DNA from 4 places in the Lysinibacillus sp. FSL K6-4013 genome. Region 1 is predicted to be linked to each of the others. Evidence: riboswitches for the same ligand, from Rfam matches in the RefSeq annotation. Region 1 holds a riboswitch; each other region holds the start of a gene.

Region 1 (4,763 bases):
GCGCCAAAAGAGCCGGGCATTTATATGGTACGTTCAAATAATGAGGAAAAACAATTGATTGTCCAATTGCAAGCCCAAGAACGTGTTATTGAACAAGGAACAAGCTTTACATTAGGTGATATCTCAGACAACGGGAAGGAAGAAGTATCGATGACCTCTTTCGTACCTTGGCTAATTGTCATTATTTTACTATTGCTTGTTTCAGAGTGGGAGGTGCAACGACGTCGTGGATTTACGAATTGATATGCCGTTAGTATTGTTGTTACTCCTTCCATTATTCTTGTATTTTGGATGGACATACTTTCATGAGCGGCAGCGACTCAAAAGAAGTCATATTGTTGTACTTACTATTCGCATAGTGGCAGCAGGCTGTTTAGTTTTTGCACTTGCAGGACCGTATCTATTATTACCAATAAAAGAAGAACAAATTGTTTATTTAGTAGACCGTTCTGCATCTATGAATGGTACGGAAGATGAGATGGTTCAGTTTATTCAGGAAAGCCTACAATCAAAAAAAGAACCACAGCTTGCGGGCATTTATTCATTTTCCTCCACTTTACAAACAGAAGCCATTTTGTCTAAAACCTTAAAGGAAGTACCAAAACTGACTGAAATCAAAGCTACCGATCAAACGAATATAGAACAAAGTCTACAGCTTGCCACAGGTATTATAGATCCTAAAAAGGCAACTCGTCTTGTGCTATTAACAGATGGTAATGAGACAAAGGGAGATGCTTTAGAATTTGCTTCGAAGTTGAAAGGCTCCAATATTAGTGTGGATGTTAAGACTTTTAGTCAGCCAGTTGTCAACGATGTGTCATTAAAAAGCTTTGTATCCCCTCAGGTTGCTTATGTTGGAGAGCAGCAACAATTAGTGACAGACATACATGCAACATCAGCGGCCCAAGGTGAGCTTTTACTATATGAAAATGATGAGCTTATTCATCGAGAGGCCATTGAGCTGACTGAAGGCACGAATGTGTTTACCTATAAACATGCAGCAACAGCTGAAGGGCTTGTAAAATATGAAGCCGTTGTTCAAGTTGGTCAGGATGCTATTTTTGAAAACAATAAGCTAACGAGTGTCACAATGGTTCAAAGTGAACCACATTTATTAATCGTGAATGGTTATGAAACAGCTTCACCAATCGGAGCAGCACTTGGTAGTCAATCGATTGCCTATGATGTTGTAGCGCCCGACAGTCTACCAAATGAATTATCCAGCTATTTGCAATATAATGCTATTATTTTCGACAATGTGCCAGGTCATTTAGTGGGTGAAGCAAAAATGAGTGTTATTGAGCAAGCAGTCAAAAACTTTGGGGTTGGTTTTACAATGGTGGGTGGAGAAAATAGTTTTGGTCTAGGCGGCTATTTTAAAACACCGATTGAAACCTTATTGCCAGTGGAAATGGAAATTAAGGGCAAAGAGCAATTACCTTCCTTAGGATTAGTGATTGTACTTGACCGTTCTGGCAGTATGCAAGGCTCGAAGCTTGAGCTTGCTAAGGAAGCAGCGGCACGTTCTGTTGAGATGTTGCGAGACGAGGATACATTAGGATTCATCGCCTTTGATGATCGTCCTTGGGAGATTATAGAGACAGGGCCTCTTAGCAGTAAAGAAGAGGCTGTGGATACTATTTTATCAGTAACACCTGGTGGTGGAACAGAAATCTATAGTTCACTAGCTAAAGCCTACGAGAACCTTGCTGATTTAAAGCTCCAACGTAAGCATATTATTCTCTTAACAGATGGGCAATCACAGGCAGGGAACTATGAGGATTTAATTGGTGAAGGAAAAGAAGAGGGTATAACCTTATCGACAGTAGCGATTGGACAAGATGCCGATGCGAACTTATTAGAAGCGCTTAGTGACATGGGCAGTGGACGTTTCTATGATGTGATAGATGAGCAAACCATTCCTTCTATTTTATCTCGTGAAACAGCTATGATTTCCCGAACGTATATTGAGGACAATCCATTCTATCCGGCAATTTATAATGCAGCAGGATGGAATTCACTGTTTGCTAATGGTGTCCCACAAATGAATGCATACATTGGCACAACGGCAAAACAGGGGGCTACTGTTGTGGCAGAAAGCGAGAAGGAAGATCCTGTGTTAGCCCAGTGGCAATATGGTCTTGGTAAAACATTTGCCTTTACATCTGATTCAACGGGTAAATGGACAGGAGATTGGGCAAGATGGCAGGATTGGGGAGCATTTTGGCAAACACTTATTTCTCAAATGCTACCAAGCTACAATGATGTAGCCTATGATGTAAGATTGGAAGCAGATGGTTCCTTTATGATTACAGACCCTACAAATGAAGCTGCATTTTTAGATATTGTAGCTGTAAATGAAGCAGGGGAGGAGCTAGAAACACAACTTGAAACCATTTCCGCATCCCAAGTTCGAGCTGTAGTACAAGCTGAACCTGGATTAATTTTCTTCCGTGTAGCAGATGAAAAGCAGGCCATTTACCAGGCAGGTCTAAGTGTTCCTTATAGTGCTGAATACGAACTACTCCCTGTAAATAATCAACTGATAGAAGAGTTGACTCAACAAACAGGAGGCACTGTTTTAAAGGAACCACAAGATGTCTTCCGTGACTTTACGACAAAAGGAGCAGATCGGCAAAATATTGCCACATGGCTGCTCTTAGCGAGTATGCTCCTATTCTTTATTGATATTACCATAAGACGTTTTGGTTGGAATTTCCTAACGAACGCGAAGAAGAAAGAGCCGCTGGTTGAGGAAAAACCTGTACAGGCAGAGAATACAAATGTAGCACAGTTATTAAAAGGCATGAAAAAGCGATCTTAAAATGGCGGAGGCAGTGCAAACTTTAATAGGTTTGCACTGCTTTTTTTGTATTGTTTGAATAGAGAGTTGCTCCCTTTGTAGAGAGCGGCAAGTGGGCTCTTTGCTCATAAGGAGAAGAAAGGCGCTCTAAGAAGAGCCATTGCCGCTCATAAAGGAAGAAAGACCCTCCAAGTTGGGACACAGCCGCTCATAAAGCGAAGAGAGACGCTTTAATTTGGACTACCTCTATTTCAAAGAATGCTCCTATTCTCCCCTCTCAATAAAGAGAAGAATTAAACCTCTTTACTAGCTCCGTTTTACACAAGCTGCTAGCAACCATAACACCTAAAATGGCGCCGATTATACTTGATGTTAAAAAGGCTGGTAGGAAGAAGAGAGCTGCTACAGATGTGCCCATGAATAATTTTGCATAAGGGACGGCAATAAGTGAAGCAAGAATGCCAGTGCCTACAACTTCTCCGATACTTGCTAACCACATTTTACTGCTATACTTATAGGCAAGAGCAGCACAGAATGCGCCAATGACACTTCCAGGGATAGCTAATAGAGAGCCTGTCCCGGTAAGGATTCGAATGATAGCCGTGACAAAGGCAACAATAACTGTTGGTACGGGTCCAAGTATAATGGCTCCTATCACATTAATAGCATGCTGAACTGGGTACGCACGTGCGATTCCTGTTGGGATGGATACGAAAGTAGACCCTGCAACAGCAATGGCTACTAATAAAGCCATAACTGTTAATTTACGAATTGACATAAGGTTCACTCCTTTTGATAAAGTTCGTGAGGAAAAATAAAAAGGCCGCCTCCTTGAAACACAATAGGAAGCGGCCTTGCCTGTATATAGTGACAATAGCAAGTAGCGCCACTTCCCTCCGCTAATATGAACTAGATCAGGTTCAAAGGGTCCGTATATTACCATATACGTCTCAGCCTTTTAAAGACTCCCCTAGTGGTTAAAATCATTCAATTTTGTGAATCAACAATAATGTAACATACTGCTAAAAATAGTCAATGATTTTTCAGACTATTTTGTATCGGGATGCATTAAATGAGGTGCTTTTTTCAATGTCCAGATGAGCGCAAGGAAGAAGCAGGCTAATAATATGATAGATCCGAAAATATAGGGGCTATTCATATTCCAGTCAAATAATAGACCAGCTAAAGCAGGTCCAATCATATTCCCAAGGCTCATATAGGCATTATTCAAGCCCGCAGCAAATCCTTGCTCTTTCTCTGCAAGCTTTGAGATAAGTGTATTAACAGCTGGACGAATTAATGTCGTTGCTGTAGAGAAAATCGTTGCTACAACTAATATAAGGGCAAAGCCAGAAACAAATAATATTAAGAAAATAGCAACAGCTGCAATAAATAAATTGACAAGTACTACTTTCATTTCACCGAAGCGATTGAACAGCGGTGTAATGATAAACATTTGTACTACTACTCCAAAAGCACCACCAACAACTAATATAATTGCTATATCCACAGGTGTGTAATTAAACTTTTCTGTCACAAATAATGATAATGTCGTTTGGAAATTTGCAATTCCGAATGAGAACACCAGCATAATAATAAGCATTACAAAATAAGGCATATGTATGGAACGAGCCATTTGCTTCGCCAGATTGTCTTGCTTTTGTTTCTTTTGAGCAGTGTTTGGTTTGGTAGATGGTAATAAGAAATAAGATAAAATAGAAGCTAGGATGGCTGCAGCTCCAGCGGTGAAAAATGGAAAATGTAAGCTTACCTTTGCTAAGAAACCACCGATTCCTGGCCCAATCATAAAGCCAAGAGACATAGCGGCACCCAACATCCCCATACCTTTCCCACGTTCTTCATAGGTTGTGACGTCAGCAACAAAAGCCATAATAGGAGGTGCAACAAATGCGGAACCTAGACCACCTAAAAAGCGTGCTAAAAAGAGCATCCATACATC
Region 2 (4,763 bases), 2.2 Mb from region 1:
CAACCCACCTTTTTACATTCATGTCTTTCCGCCTCCTCAACACGTAATACGTATGACTTGCTTATTTGTTTCATTTTTTTGCAATAATTAAATGCAAAAAGCTTTAAGCTGTTTATTTCCTCATATTACCTTACCTAAAAAAATTTAAAAAATCAAAGTCCATACCATTGATGAACTTTGATTTTCGACATCATTTCCTAGGAAATGATTAAGATTGGAGGTTTTTAATTTCTTGTTGTCGTAATTCGACACGTCTAATTTTCCCGGAAGATGTTTTGGGTAGCTCCTCTACAAATTCAATAGCACGTGGATATTTATAAGGGGCAGTCAGTGATTTTACATGACTTTGAAGTGTTTGAATAAGCGCTGCATCACCTTTTTCACCATTGTGTAGAACGATAAATGCCTTGACGATATTCCCACGGACTTTATCAGGACTCGCAATGACAGCAGCCTCTTTTACGGTTGGATGCTTCATTAAAGCATCCTCTACTTCAAAGGGGCCAATTGTATAGCCTGAGGATATAATGACATCGTCTCCTCGACCATCAAACCAAAAGTAGCCATCTTCATCTTTATAGGCCCGATCTCCTGTAATATACCAATCCCCACGAAATTGTAAATTTGTACGTTCAGGATCATTTAAATATTTTTTAAAGAGGGCTGGTGTTTCACGATGTACAGCAATATCACCCACTTCTCCGATTGTAACGGGTTTGCCCAAATCATTAATAATTTCAACAGTGTTGCCGGGAGTAGGTTTCCCCATAGAGCCAACTCTTGCTTCCATCCCTACCATTGTGCCTACCAATAATGTATTTTCCGTTTGTCCATAGCCATCTCGTACTTGTAATTTGAATGTTTCCAAGAATACTTTAATGACCTCACTATTTAATGGCTCACCAGCTGATACAGCTTGGCGAATGGCACTTAGATCATATTCATGTAAATTTTCAAGGGCTGCCATAAAACGATATTCAGTTGGTGTACAGCATAGTACATTAATTTTGAATTTCTCAAGCAATGCTAGATAAGAAGCTGCATCGAATTTACCTTTGTAGACAAATGCAGTAGCACCACTACCTAAAGTAGCTAGAAACGGACTCCATATCCATTTTTGCCATCCTGGTGCTGCAGTTGCCCAAACAATATCATTTTCTTGTACACCCAACCAATGTGGTGCTGTTGTTCGTAAATGTGCATAGCCCCAACTATGCGTATGCACTGCTGCTTTGGGATTTCCTGTTGTTCCACTTGTATAGGCTAAAAATGCATTGTCTGTGCTTTTTGTTGGGATAGGATTTATGTAGGTTGTAGGTTGATTATGCATTTTTTCAAGTATGTTCTGCCAAGGTTTGTGTGCATTTCCTATGACAAATTGCAGTAAGCCTTGTAAATTTCCCACTTGATCAAACTGTTCAATATAGGGTTCAAATGCAATAACTGCTTTAGCATTTGCATGATGAATTCGATACTCAATATCCTTTGTTCTTAACATTTCAGAACTTGGAATAATGGTTAAACCCGCTTTCAATGCAGCAATATATACAATATATGCTTCCACAGAGCGTGGGACCATCACTAAAATGACATCACCTTTCCTTAAGCCTTGCTTGGTGAAAACATGTGCTGCTTGATTTGCCTTTTCCAATAAATGTGCATATGTAATACATTGGATGTCTTGGTTTTCTTCATAAATGATTAAAGCATTTTTGGTTGCATCCTGAGCATATTTTTCAATTTCCTCTGCTATGTTATACCATTCTGGTGCAATTAAATCTTGTCTTTTCATGGCAATTGCCTCCCTTTTGCTATGACACATTATAAAACTCTTTTTTCAGCATTTTCAATGGTTTGTGCTTGATTTCGGTAAAGTCATGACAACTATCATACTCTCCTATATGGCATCGGTCACATTTTATCCATAGGAAAACTTGCTATTGAATACAAATGAAAAGTATGGTACATTTTGGTCAACTAAAAGCAAGATTGCAGGGGGACTCGTAAGAGTTGAGAAGGTAAAACCTGACCCTTTGAACCTGTTAGTTAATACTGACGTAGGGAGCAATAACATCGTTTTTTCAGATGAAAGGCTCTTTTTCGTGCATTTTTACACAAAAAGGGCCTTTTTTGCATGCTTACGTCCATCCCAAAAGGAGGACTACAATGATTTTTCAAACAATTCGTCAACAGCAACCACTTATCCATTGCATCACCAATTATGTAGTGGCAAATTTTCAAGCAAATGGTTTATTAGCGATAGGTGCTTCACCAGTAATGGCCGATGACTGTCAAGAGGTAGAGGAAATGGTAGCGATTGCTCAAGCATTATTAATTAATATCGGAACACTCAATGATCGCACAAAAAGTGCCATGTTATTAGCAGGTATAAAAGCCAATGCACTTGGTATTCCTGTTATTTTAGATCCTGTCGGAGTTGGAGCCACAACTTATCGTAAGGAAACCGTAAGACATTTACTTGAGAATATACAATTTGCCGTGATTCGCTGTAATCTCGGCGAGCTTGCAGCAATAGCTGGTGTAGATTGGCAACAAAAAGGTGTCGATAGTGGGCAAGGCACTATCGCAATGGAAGTAGAAGCCACATCATTAGCTCAACGCTATCAATGCATTGTTATTGTAACGGGAGAGCGTGATTTTATAACTGATGGCAAGCATAGCCAATGGATCGCTGGTGGTCATCCACAAATGACAGAAGTTACGGGTACAGGTTGTTTACTTAGCGCAATTTGTGGTGCAGCCTATAGTGTAAGCCATAGCCCTTACCAACAATTAATGGAGACCCTTACTTACTATAAAAAAGCAGGTGTACTAGCATCAGCATTTACTGCAGACATTGGTGATTTTCAAATAGCTTTCCTCAATGCTATACATCGTTTGTCAAAGGATGGTGCAGCTTCATGCATATTGTAACGACAATCGCCGGGTCAGATTGTGGGGGCGGTGCAGGTATACAGGCTGATTTAAAAACATTTCAGGAAATAGAAGTGTTTGGTACTTCTGTGATTACTGCTTTAACTGCACAAAATACATTGGGTGTATCAGGTGTTTGCCCAATTGACGTTTCCTTTATAAAAAAACAATTTGAAGCCTTAGTAGAAGATTTTCCAATAGCTGCGATTAAAACAGGAATGCTTTATTCGGCGGATATTATCAAAGCCATTGCACGCATGATCGATGAGCTAAACATTCCACTGATTGTTGATCCAGTGATGATCGCAAAAGGAGGAGAAAGCCTGTTACAGCAAGAAGCTATCAATGCCTTATGCTCAACTTTACTACCACTTGCTACGGTTGTTACGCCCAACATACCCGAAGCAGAGACACTTACAGGGAGAACTATTCAGCATTTTGAAGACATAAAAGACGTAGCTCAAAGCTTGTTACAGCTAGGTGTACAATGTGTCATCATTAAAGGTGGTCATTTAGCAAATCCACTTTATGCTATTGATTACGTATTTATCAAAAATGGACCTTCTTTTTCGATGCAGTCTCCTCGAATCCAAACAAAAAATACGCACGGTACTGGATGTACATTTTCGGCAGCACTTACTGCTTTTCTTGGGCGAGGATTTGCTATGGAAGAAGCTATTATTGAAGCTAAAAAGTTTATCCAATTAGCAATTATGTATGATTTATCGATTGGAAATGGTCATGGACCCACTAATCATTTTGCTTACCAACAGTATAAGGATGCCTGTGAGGTGATGATTCATGAAACGTGAGGATTTGCAGCTTTATTTTATTATGGGTACCAGCAACGTGTCTCCTCAACAACAACCTATCTATATCCTAGAAAAAGCCTTACAAGCAGGCATTACAATGTTTCAATTTCGTGAAAAAGGTCCTCACGCGTTAACAGGACTTGCCTATGAACAATTTGCACGCCAATGTCAAAAACTATGTCATCACTATCATGTGCCCTTTATCATTAATGACGATGTTGATCTAGCGATACGACTAGGAGCTGATGGTGTTCATATCGGACAAGATGATTTACCTGTAAGTGTAGCACGTAAAAGAATCGGGAACATGATTCTTGGTGTATCTGTCCATTGCGAGGAAGAATTGCAAATAGCTATTAACCATCAAGCTGATTATGTTGGTATCGGTCCAATCTTTCCAACATCCTCTAAAAGTGATGCACAACCACCATGTGGTACATCTTTTTTACAGGAGGCACATTCATTACATCCCGAATTACCAATTGTAGCAATTGGTGGAATAAATTTCACAAATGTACATTCTGTATTTCAAACGGGGGTTGATGGTGTTGCTGTTATTTCAGCTATTTGTCAAAGCAAAGATGTTGATCATACAGTAGCTACATTTAGATCCTTATCTCGTATAAATAAATGATCAATAAACAAACTAAAACCAGTGCCTTTTACGGTCACTGGTTTTAAGTTTATAAATGCTTAATCAGCATTTATTGGTTGTTGTTTGGCATACCTTTTAATTGAGATTCTGCCATTTGTACAAGACGTTTAGTGATTTCACCACCAACGGAACCGTTGGCACGAGCTGAAGCTTCAGCTCCTAATTGAACACCAAATTCTTGTGCAATTTCGTATTTCATTTGATCTAGTGCTTGTTGTACACCAGGTACTGCAAGCTGGTTTGAACTACGGTTGTTGTTTGAAGCCATGTTTCTCACCTCCTTGTGAATATAGAATGTGCGATATTAGATTTTTAATACAAAAAATTTAGAGGTAAATTGTACCTCTATTGGAATAACAATA
Region 3 (4,763 bases), 1.6 Mb from region 1:
TATCCTCTCCATTTAATAAAATGGCTCCTTGATCAATTGGCGAAACACCACCAATTAATTGAAAAAGTGTACTTTTACCACTGCCTGAAGGACCAACGATGGCCACAAACTCTCCATCCTTGACGTCAAAAGAAAGTTGATCAAGGACTTTGAGCGCATCGAAGGATTTAGCGATGTTTTGAATGCTGAGCATGATAGCCTCTTCCCTTCACCATGAATTTTTCAATTAAACGAATACCACTAAACAATAGTAAGCTCAAGAGAACAATCGCAAAAATTGCCACAAATACGCGATCCGTACGGAAGGAGGACTGGGCTAGGGTCATGTAAACACCAATACCCTTTTTTGCACCAAGCCATTCCGCAATCACAGCCCCCATCACACTATATGTAGCCGCAATTTTAATGCCTGAAAAAATAGCAGGATAGGCATAAGGCCATTCCAGCTTCCAAAAGGTTTGTGCCCTTGTAGCACCAACCATGGCAAAATAATGCTTTAATTCTGGAGCTGTTTGTCTAAATCCATCCATCGCTGCAATGACAATCGGGAAAAAGCACACAAGACAGATAATGATAAGCTTCGGTAATAAGCCAAAGCCAAACCAAATAATAAGGAGCGGTGCCAAGACTAGAATAGGAACATTCTGCGACATAATAAGAATTGGATAAAACAGTTCTCGAATAAATGTAAATCGATGCAACACTATTGCCACCGTTAGCCCACAAGCGATGCCAATGGCTAATCCTAGTAGAGCTAATTGTACTGTAGCGAATGCATGTGGTAGAAAGGTTTGATACGACTGGATGGCTTCTGACAAAATACTACTTGGTGTGGGTACTAACCAATGAGGAACTTCAGCAAACCGCACGATTAGTTCCCATATGAACAAGAGGAAGGCGATAAAAATTATCGTCCTTCCCTTCTGTAATGCACGTTTCATTACTGATATTTCTCCGTTAATGTATCCATCGTAATACCCGTTGGCTGATATAAAATTTTCACTTGTGTAATGACATTAATGGCACCAAGTTCAATCATTTTCTCATTCATTTTTTCAATGATTTGGAGCAATGTTGAAAGCTCACCCTCCATCGTTGTTTCCAATGGATGTACCTGATATTTCACCCCAGAAGCATCGATCACCGCAATTGCTGCATCGACATATGGTATAACATCTTCATATTTCTCTGTCTTCGGAATGATTTGTACACTGATTAATGAATTTGCCATCTTATTTGGCCTCCTTTTTAGGTAAGAAATCATTAGTAAAGGCTTTTTTCGCATCAAATTCGCCCTCTAATACTTGATTGCTAGACATCCATTTCGCGTAATTTTCCCACACAGAAAGCTTTTGCTCTCCCCATTGCTTGGCATCATCCTGATATTTATCAGCCAGCCATTCCTGACTTTTATGCACTAACGCTTTATCTAAATCAGGGGCCGCTTCGATTAAAATATCAGCCGCTTCACTTGGGTTTTCAATTGCGTATTCATAGCCCTTCGATGCAGCTGCCACAAAGGCTTTGACTACATCCGGGTTGTCCTGTATCATTTTTTCATTTGTAGCTAAAACTGGCGTATAATAATCCAATTGATCACTATAATCTGTAAGATATAGCATATTAATCTTTTCCCCACGCAGCTCAGCCTCAATCCCAGTCCATGCATAATAAATCCAAGCAAAATCTATATCTTTTTCCATCATTGTGAAGAAATCTAAATCCCCTGCATTGACGATATCTAGCTTATTAATATCTGCCTTTTCTTTTTGCATGAGTGATTGTAAAACGGCTTGCTCTAATGGCGCGCCCCAACCACCATAGGTTTTACCTTCAAAATCCTTTGGCGATGTAATGCTCTTTGAAGCAATAGAAGCAAAGCCAGATGTATTATGCTGTATAATTGCAGCGATGGAGACCAGCGGCACATCCTGTACTCGTGCCTGTGTTATGCCTTCCTGATAGCTCACGCCAAAATCCGCCTTTCCAGAAGCAACAAGCTGATCTGCGCCCGCCTCACCAGGCATAATAATATCAACATCTAAACCCTGTACCTCAAAATAACCGAGTTTTTTGGCAACATATAGTCCTGTATGATTTGTATTCGGCGTCCAATCCAGTACCACAGACACCTTTTTCAGCTTGTCTGCAGCCTGCTTGTCATCCTTGTCACTACAGCCTACTAATGTCAATAGTGCTGCCAATAAAATAAAAAACCATTTTTTCATGCGAAAGCCTCCCAGTTTGTAATATGAAAGTGTTCATGAATGAATGTTGTCACCAGAAGAAAGCGTATACAATGTTGGCAAGCTGTTGCTTGAAAACATAAAAAAACGCCTAGGATTCCTCCCAGACGTATTGCAATCAATCTTCAAAACTTTGCTTTTTTGAATAGATGTTCCCTACGCTGGTACGAGCCAAATCAGGTTCAAAGGGTCAGCGTCTATCGGACACAATCTCAGCTAGCAATTACTAGCCCCCCTACATTCTTTCGCTATGAACTTTTCGATGATTATTATACCCATAGTTTCACTTAAATGACAAGGTGCTATTTTGAATAGAGCTTAAAGCCCAGCGCTCCTAAGAGGCTGGGCATGCTTTTAGCTTGGTTTCTGTTCTTTTTTGGCTGTTACAACATGAGAAATTGCTCCATCTGTTGCAATATCCACTTTAAATGAACCATTGGAATGGCGATCCGCACGAGACAATGCTTGTACGTCAATCATCTCTTGAACACCTTTTTCAGTTTCAATCACAACCTGCTCCTCGTCTGTTGCTTGAACAACTGCCACAATTCGGTGAGGGTTTGCTTTTAACTCTGTTAATACTTTTAGTCCACGTTTTGCACGACTCGCTACTTCAACTTCAGCGACATTCATTTTCTTTACGGCCCCACGCTGTGTCACAATTACTACATAGTGGGTAACATCAGGCTGTAACACATTGACTCCAACTAAGGCTTCTCCATCTTTTAGTGTGATCCCTTTCACACCGCCTGTTTTGACACCTGTAACTGGTAACTCCTCCATAGGGAAACGAATCGCATAGGCTGTATCCGTTGTGAGCATCAGCTCCACATCATCTGTTACAAATGATGCATAGATCATCGCATCACCAGCCTTGACATTCATCGTTTTAATTGGCTTTGAATAACGCGTTACCGCATAGTCTGCGAGTGGTGAGCGCTTAATTTGGCCATCTTTTGTGGCTGTGAAGACATACGTATTTGGCTGGTCAAAGGTTTCGAAGCCATAAACCGCAATAATGGATTCATCTTCCCCTGTTGGCACAATACTTGAAATATGCTGGCCGAGATCCTTCCAGCGTATATCAGGCAGCTCATGAACAGGCTGATAAATATAATTGCCTCGATTTGTGAACAGCAATAGATGGTGCTGTGTATTTAAGTTTGCTTCATACAATAAATAATCTGAATCCTTCATGGCAAAATCTTGCCCATTTGAAGCGGCATGAGAACGTGTGGATGTACGTTTAATATAACCATCCTTCGTTACTGTTACGACAACCTCTTCACTTGGCACAAGGACATCCAATGTAATTTTAATTTCTTCAATTTCTTGCTCAATCTTCGAGCGGCGAGGTTCTGTAAAGCGTTTCTTAATATCTAGCAACTCTTGTTTAATAACACGCACAAGCTTAGCCTCACTTTGCAGAATCCCCTCTAGCTTCGCAATTAACTTATTTAACTCGTCCTGTTCCTGACGTAGCTCTGTAATATCCGTATTCGTTAAACGGTATAATTGCAGGCTTACAATGGCCTCTGCCTGTACCTCTGTAAAATCAAACTTCGCTTGTAAATTAAGCTTCGCATCCTTCTTATCATTAGAAGAACGGATCGTCGCAATAACTTCATCTAAAATGGAAAGAGCTTTAATTAATCCATCTACAATATGAGAACGATCCTTTGCCTTTTGTAAATCATAAATGGAACGGTTTGTTACCACTTCTTTTTGATGGGCGATATACGCATCTAGCAATAATGGCAATGTCATCATTGTTGGACGACGATTATGGATAGCAATCATATTAAAATTATAAGCTACCTGTAAATCCGTTGTTTTAAACAAGTACTGTAAAATTCCTTGCCCAGGTACATCTTTTTTCAGCTCAATCACGACACGCAAGCCTGTACGGTCTGATTCATCTCGAATTTCCGCAATGCCTTCTAGTCTTTTATCTACACGTTGCTCATCAATTTTTTTCACAAGATTCGCTTTATTTACATCATATGGTAACTCAGTGATAACAATTTGCTCTTTACCACCCTTAATTGGTTCGACAACTGCTTGTGCACGAACAATAATTTTACCTCGACCTGTTTCATACGCCTTTTTGATACCATCTACACCTTGAATGATTCCACCAGTTGGGAAATCTGGCCCTTTAATCACCGTCATCAATTCATCTACAGTAGCATTAGGCTTTTCTAAGCGCATTAACACGGCATCCAGTACTTCATCCAAGGCATGTGGTGGAATATCTGTCGCATACCCAGCGGAAATCCCTGTAGAGCCATTGACTAAAAGGTTTGGAAAACGTGCTGGTAAAACGGTTGGTTCCATATCCTGGTCATCAAAGTTTGGCACAAACTCGACCGTTTTCTTGCCAATATCTCGTAGCATTTCAGCAGCTATAGCAGATAGTCTCGCCTCTGTATAACGCATCGCCGCTGGAGGATCGCCATCGACCGAGCCATTGTTCCCGTGCATCTCAATGAGCATATGACGTGCCTTCCAGTCCTG
Region 4 (4,763 bases), 1.7 Mb from region 1:
TTTACTTGGTCAAATTGTGGGTGCCTTACCACAGCGTTCATCCGCTTTATTCACATTGATTGCTGATAATACAGAGAATCTACATCAACTGACAGAGGCGCTTGATGAGGAGCTTAGCTACTATAAGAAATGTGGAGAAAGTGAACTGCTACACTATGAAGAAGCGTATAGCCTTCATCAAAAAGAGCAGGAATATTATCGCTTAGCAAAAACGCTTAATGAGCAATTCGATGAGCAAGCTAATCGACAGCAGCGGTTGCAAACACTTTTACAACAGCAGGATTCATACCGAGCAAAGGAGCAGGAGATTGCTTTAGCAGAACAAGCAGAGCGACTTACGCTGCAAGAACAACAATGCAAGGATTTACGTGCTGAACTGAATGTAAAAGAACTAGCTTTTCAACAAGCAAAGGTTAAGCAACAGCAATCACAAGAACAGTTGCAAGAAGCACAAGAAAATTATGAGATAGAAGAGGCTAAAGAATCTGAACGACAGCAAATCTTACAGCAGGAAATAGAGATGCTAGCGCTATTACCGAAATTTGAAGCGTATGAACACAATGTACAACAGCTGCAAATAGCAGAGCAGTATGCTGAAAATGCAAAACGAGCAGTACATGATAACCTCAAACTTTTGGAAAATGAACAAGAGCAATTACAGCATTTTTCTCAATCATTAGAAGGCTATGAAAAACAGGTTGAACCCTATGAAAGCTATTTAGAACAATTACCGAAACTACGGGAACAGGTTGCTTTAATCAAGCAAGCGGAGAAATATAAACATGCCGTAGAGTTAGCTAGGCAGGATGTAGTTGCTTCAGAAAGTCTCTATCAAGAAAGTAAAGAGGCTCTTCAACTTTTGCAGCAACGGTGGCTGACGAGTCAGGCTAGTATTTTAGCCAAACAGCTGAAGGAAGGAGAGCCTTGTCCTGTTTGTGGTAGTATGACACATCAGAAAGCACACAATGAGCAACTGGAAGTTATTGAGCTTGCTCAAGTGGAAGCATTAAGAGCGAAGGCATCATCAGACGAGCGTAAGTATTTAGAGAAAGAGGCATTTTTAGCATCAGCGCAGCAACTTCTTCAAGATACATGGCGACAACTCGAAGCTCAACATATTAAACAAGAAGACCAACCACAGATCACCGCTACTTTACATGAAGTGGAACAAGAGATTGCTGCATTAAAAATTATTCAACATCAATTAGCTGATGTGCGATTAAAAATAAAGCATCAGCATGACCGAATAGAGCAGCTACGAAATAAGCATATGAAGCTAGAGCAATATTTAGCAGAGCAGATAAAAGAATGGACAAAATTACAAGCGGTTGTAGACGAACAACTTAAGCAGATGCCCCCTAATTTACCAACTTTACAGCAATTAAAGCAACAACTAAATGAAGTTAGTAAACAGAAAGAAGAGCTTCAAAAAAGTTGGCAAGTGAGTCAAGAAAATTTGCATGCAGCAAAGGAAGCAGCTAGCAATGCAACACTAACTGTAGAAATTGCCAAACAGTCCTTTGAGGAATTACAGCTTAAAATGAATGAAAAGCTTCAGCAATTTTCAGCAGATATGCAAGAAATAGGTTTCGAAAGCTATGAGGCTTATGCAACTGCTAAACGGAGTGCCATACAATTGGATGCACTTCGAAAAGCATGTAGCGACTATGCTTTACAAGTACACACGTTGCAAATTCAGATTACCGAAGGAGCTACATACCTTCAAGGAAAAGAGAAGCAAGATTTAGAGGCGATGGAAGCAAGAGTAGAACAGCAGCGAATTTCCTATGAGGAAGCATTTAAACGTTTGCAACAGATGAATGGCTTTATACAAGCATGCCAAGGCTTTAGTGAAAGGGTGGAAGAAATAGCGAAAGAGCTTCATTTACTTGAACAAGAAGCAGGACGAGTAAAGGAGCTCTATGGATTATTAAATGGACAAAATTCGAAAAAGCTATCCTTTGAGCGTTATATACAAATTAACTACTTAGATCAAATTACAGAAGCTGCCAATATACGTCTGTATCATTTATCAAACGGTCAATTTGAGCTTAGACGTTCAGATAGATTAGAAAAGCATGCGAAGCAAAGTGGCCTTGGTCTTGATGTTTATGATGCTTATACAGATCAATTACGAGATGTCAAAACTTTATCAGGTGGCGAAAAGTTTAATGCTTCGTTGAGCCTTGCATTGGGGATGGCAGATGTGATTCAAAGCTACCAAGGTAATATTCATATTGAAACGATGTTTATTGATGAGGGCTTTGGCTCGCTCGATGAGGAATCACTAAATAAAGCAATCGATACATTAATTGATTTGCAGGATTCTGGTCGTATGATTGGCGTTATTTCGCATGTACCTGAATTGAAATCTGCGATGCCAGCAGTTTTACATGTGGAAAAAACATTAAATGGCCATAGTCAAACCCATTTTGAAGTGAAATAAAACGAAGGCGTATTTCTAAAAGGAATACGCCTTCGTTTTATTTTTTTCGAGTTGTGGTTGTAGGCGTTGTGCCCTTTTTTGCAGCCATTACTTTTTTTACGATAGGAATAACAATAGGTGCTAACTTAACGGCAGTTTTTACAACGTTTGATACTTTCATCCCAAAACAGCTCCTTTTACAATTACTACTACCTGTTTCACTTAAAAATAAAACATTAACGGATAACACGAACAGCCTGAATTATATTCCAAATCACAATACCGAGTGAGACGAGAGCATAGATGGCGAATGAAGCAAACCAAATAATCATCACTGTCTTGTTACTGGAGGTTGGATCTAAACTAAATGTAGAAAAAACAAAGACAATAAAGAATAGAATGCCAAAAACAAAGGGTATTAAATGAGAGACAAGTGCACGAATCGAATGGCTTTTTACATCACTGTCTTTTGTCACGAAATATACAATTAATGGAACGATAAAAGGGGCGAAGAAAATACTAAGATAACTAAAGGCAGCTAAAATTTTTTGATTCTCCATAGTTGTACCTCCTTTTTAAATATTTACGCATGAAAAACAGCAAAGTTTCAAAAAAATGATGTATGGAAGGTTGTAATCCTTCAATCCTTTGCGTACAATGAGAGTGTTCAAATAAATTCAGATGTAACGACCACAAGGGGAGCTGATGATGTCAGCTGAGACTGGGCACGTAATGCCTTGACTCTTCGAACCTGTAAGTTAACGCTTGCGTAGGGATGTGGATAGAAACCGACACTTGTACGATGTGAGGCTCTGTCCTGACATCGTTTTTTCGTCCTTAAAGGAAAAAGGTGTCAGAAAGAGACATATCAGCGCTTTTCTATTCCTGCTCTTGTATCCTACATCGGAACAAAGGAGAGAATATGTATGGACAAAAAAAGACTATTAATGCTAGTGGAGATTGCGATTTTTGCAGCGATAGGTCTCGTACTGGATCAGGTTTCCTTTAAAGTATGGGCACAAGGCGGCTCAGTTAGTCTTGTTATGGTACCAATTATGTTAATAGCATTTCGCTGGGGCTTAGTAGCTGGTCTTACTACGGGACTACTTGTGGGTGTTATGCAAACAATGTTTGGTTCTTATATCGTGCACTGGCTACAAGGATTACTAGATTATGGCGTTGCTTTTACTGTTGTAGGATTAGCGGCGGTTGTACGTGGACCAGTGTTAGACGCTGCTAAACATATGAACAAAACAAAAATGGCACTTTATATAATCATAGGTACCGTTTTCGCAGGCTTCTTACGATACACAGCACATACAATCGCTGGTGCTGTATTTTTTGCCGAATATGCGGGTGACCAAAATGCATGGATCTATTCCATCATCTACAATGGTACATATATGCTACCAGCAACCATTTTAACGGCTATCGTTGGTGTTCTTTTATTTACAGCCGCTCCCCAATTAATGCAAAGAAAAGCTTAATGCTAGTCCCTTCACAGGAGTGGAGGGACTTTTTTGTCGTGAATAACTCTTTTAGCACTTTGCAAAGTAGGAAAGCATACAATATTTAAAGCGTTTATCGTTATACGCATAAAAAGTTATGTTATATTAAAGAATAGATATTAGATGAAAGGGACGTTATACATGATTGTAAAAACGCAAGAAGAGATTGAAGCTTTTAAAAAAATAGGACGCATTTGTGCTGAAATTCGCGAAGCAATGAAAGCTGCCACAAAACCAGGTGTTACAACACTTGAGCTTGATGAAATTGCTGGTCGCATGTTTGCAGAGGCTGGCGCTATTTCAGGACCAAAGGGAGAATATGATTTTCCAGGGTATACATGTATTAGCGTCAATGAAGAAGTAGCACATGGTATTCCAGGAAAGCGTGTTATTCAAGAGGGAGATATCGTAAATATTGATGTTTCAGGCTCTTTAAATGGCTATTTTGCTGACACAGGTATTTCATTTGTTGTGGGTGATGGCTATGAGGACAAAGAAAAGCTTTGCCGTGTTGCTAAAAGTGCCTTTGATCGAGCAATGACAAAGGTAAAGGCTGGATCTAAATTAAATCAAATTGGCAAAGCTGTTGAGCGCGAGGCTAATGCTAATGGGTTAACTGTTATTATGAATTTAACAGGTCATGGCTTAGGTCAATCTTTACATGATGAACCAAACCATATTTTAAATTATTACGATGCATGGGATGCTACTATTATGAAAGAAGGTATGGTCCTTGCGGTTGAGCCATTTATCTCAGCAAAGGCAGAGCATATCGTCGAAGCAGGTGATGGCTGGACATTCGTGACGCCTGATAAATCACTTGTAGCTCA

Evidence for each region. Region 1 has a riboswitch for thiamine pyrophosphate ahead of thiW (energy coupling factor transporter S component ThiW). Riboswitches for the same ligand answer to the same signal wherever they lie in the genome.
Region 2: it holds a riboswitch for thiamine pyrophosphate, as region 1 does, so the genes downstream of both, thiM (hydroxyethylthiazole kinase) here and thiW (energy coupling factor transporter S component ThiW) in region 1, are expected to answer to the same signal.
Region 3: it holds a riboswitch for thiamine pyrophosphate, as region 1 does, so the genes downstream of both, MHB39_RS12340 (ABC transporter substrate-binding protein) here and thiW (energy coupling factor transporter S component ThiW) in region 1, are expected to answer to the same signal.
Region 4: it holds a riboswitch for thiamine pyrophosphate, as region 1 does, so the genes downstream of both, thiT (energy-coupled thiamine transporter ThiT) here and thiW (energy coupling factor transporter S component ThiW) in region 1, are expected to answer to the same signal.

The regions. Positions count from the first base shown of each region.
Region 1 covers NZ_CP152031.1:916,673-921,435, forward strand. Annotated here, with positions in the region: gene MHB39_RS04305 (BatA and WFA domain-containing protein) at 1-243, shown strand, start outside; gene MHB39_RS04310 (VWA domain-containing protein) at 227-2,824, shown strand; gene thiW (energy coupling factor transporter S component ThiW) at 3,081-3,581, opposite strand; TPP riboswitch at 3,678-3,785, opposite strand; gene MHB39_RS04320 (MFS transporter) at 3,852-4,763, opposite strand, start outside.
Region 2 covers NZ_CP152031.1:3,432,719-3,437,481, forward strand. Annotated here, with positions in the region: gene sppA (signal peptide peptidase SppA) at 1-22, opposite strand, end outside; gene MHB39_RS16960 (acyl--CoA ligase) at 209-1,792, opposite strand; TPP riboswitch at 1,984-2,081, shown strand; gene thiM (hydroxyethylthiazole kinase) at 2,167-2,934, shown strand; gene thiD (bifunctional hydroxymethylpyrimidine kinase/phosphomethylpyrimidine kinase) at 2,922-3,746, shown strand; gene thiE (thiamine phosphate synthase) at 3,736-4,380, shown strand; gene MHB39_RS16980 (alpha/beta-type small acid-soluble spore protein) at 4,451-4,669, opposite strand.
Region 3 covers NZ_CP152031.1:2,487,104-2,491,866, forward strand. Annotated here, with positions in the region: gene MHB39_RS12325 (ABC transporter ATP-binding protein) at 1-193, opposite strand, end outside; gene MHB39_RS12330 (ABC transporter permease) at 168-941, opposite strand; gene MHB39_RS12335 (thiamine-binding protein) at 941-1,231, opposite strand; gene MHB39_RS12340 (ABC transporter substrate-binding protein) at 1,233-2,228, opposite strand; TPP riboswitch at 2,383-2,493, opposite strand; gene parC (DNA topoisomerase IV subunit A) at 2,601-4,763, opposite strand, start outside.
Region 4 covers NZ_CP152031.1:3,952,845-3,957,607, reverse strand. Annotated here, with positions in the region: gene MHB39_RS19675 (SMC family ATPase) at 1-2,446, shown strand, start outside; gene MHB39_RS19670 (hypothetical protein) at 2,484-2,606, opposite strand; gene MHB39_RS19665 (DUF4870 domain-containing protein) at 2,662-2,985, opposite strand; TPP riboswitch at 3,111-3,218, shown strand; gene thiT (energy-coupled thiamine transporter ThiT) at 3,352-3,912, shown strand; gene map (type I methionyl aminopeptidase) at 4,075-4,763, shown strand, end outside.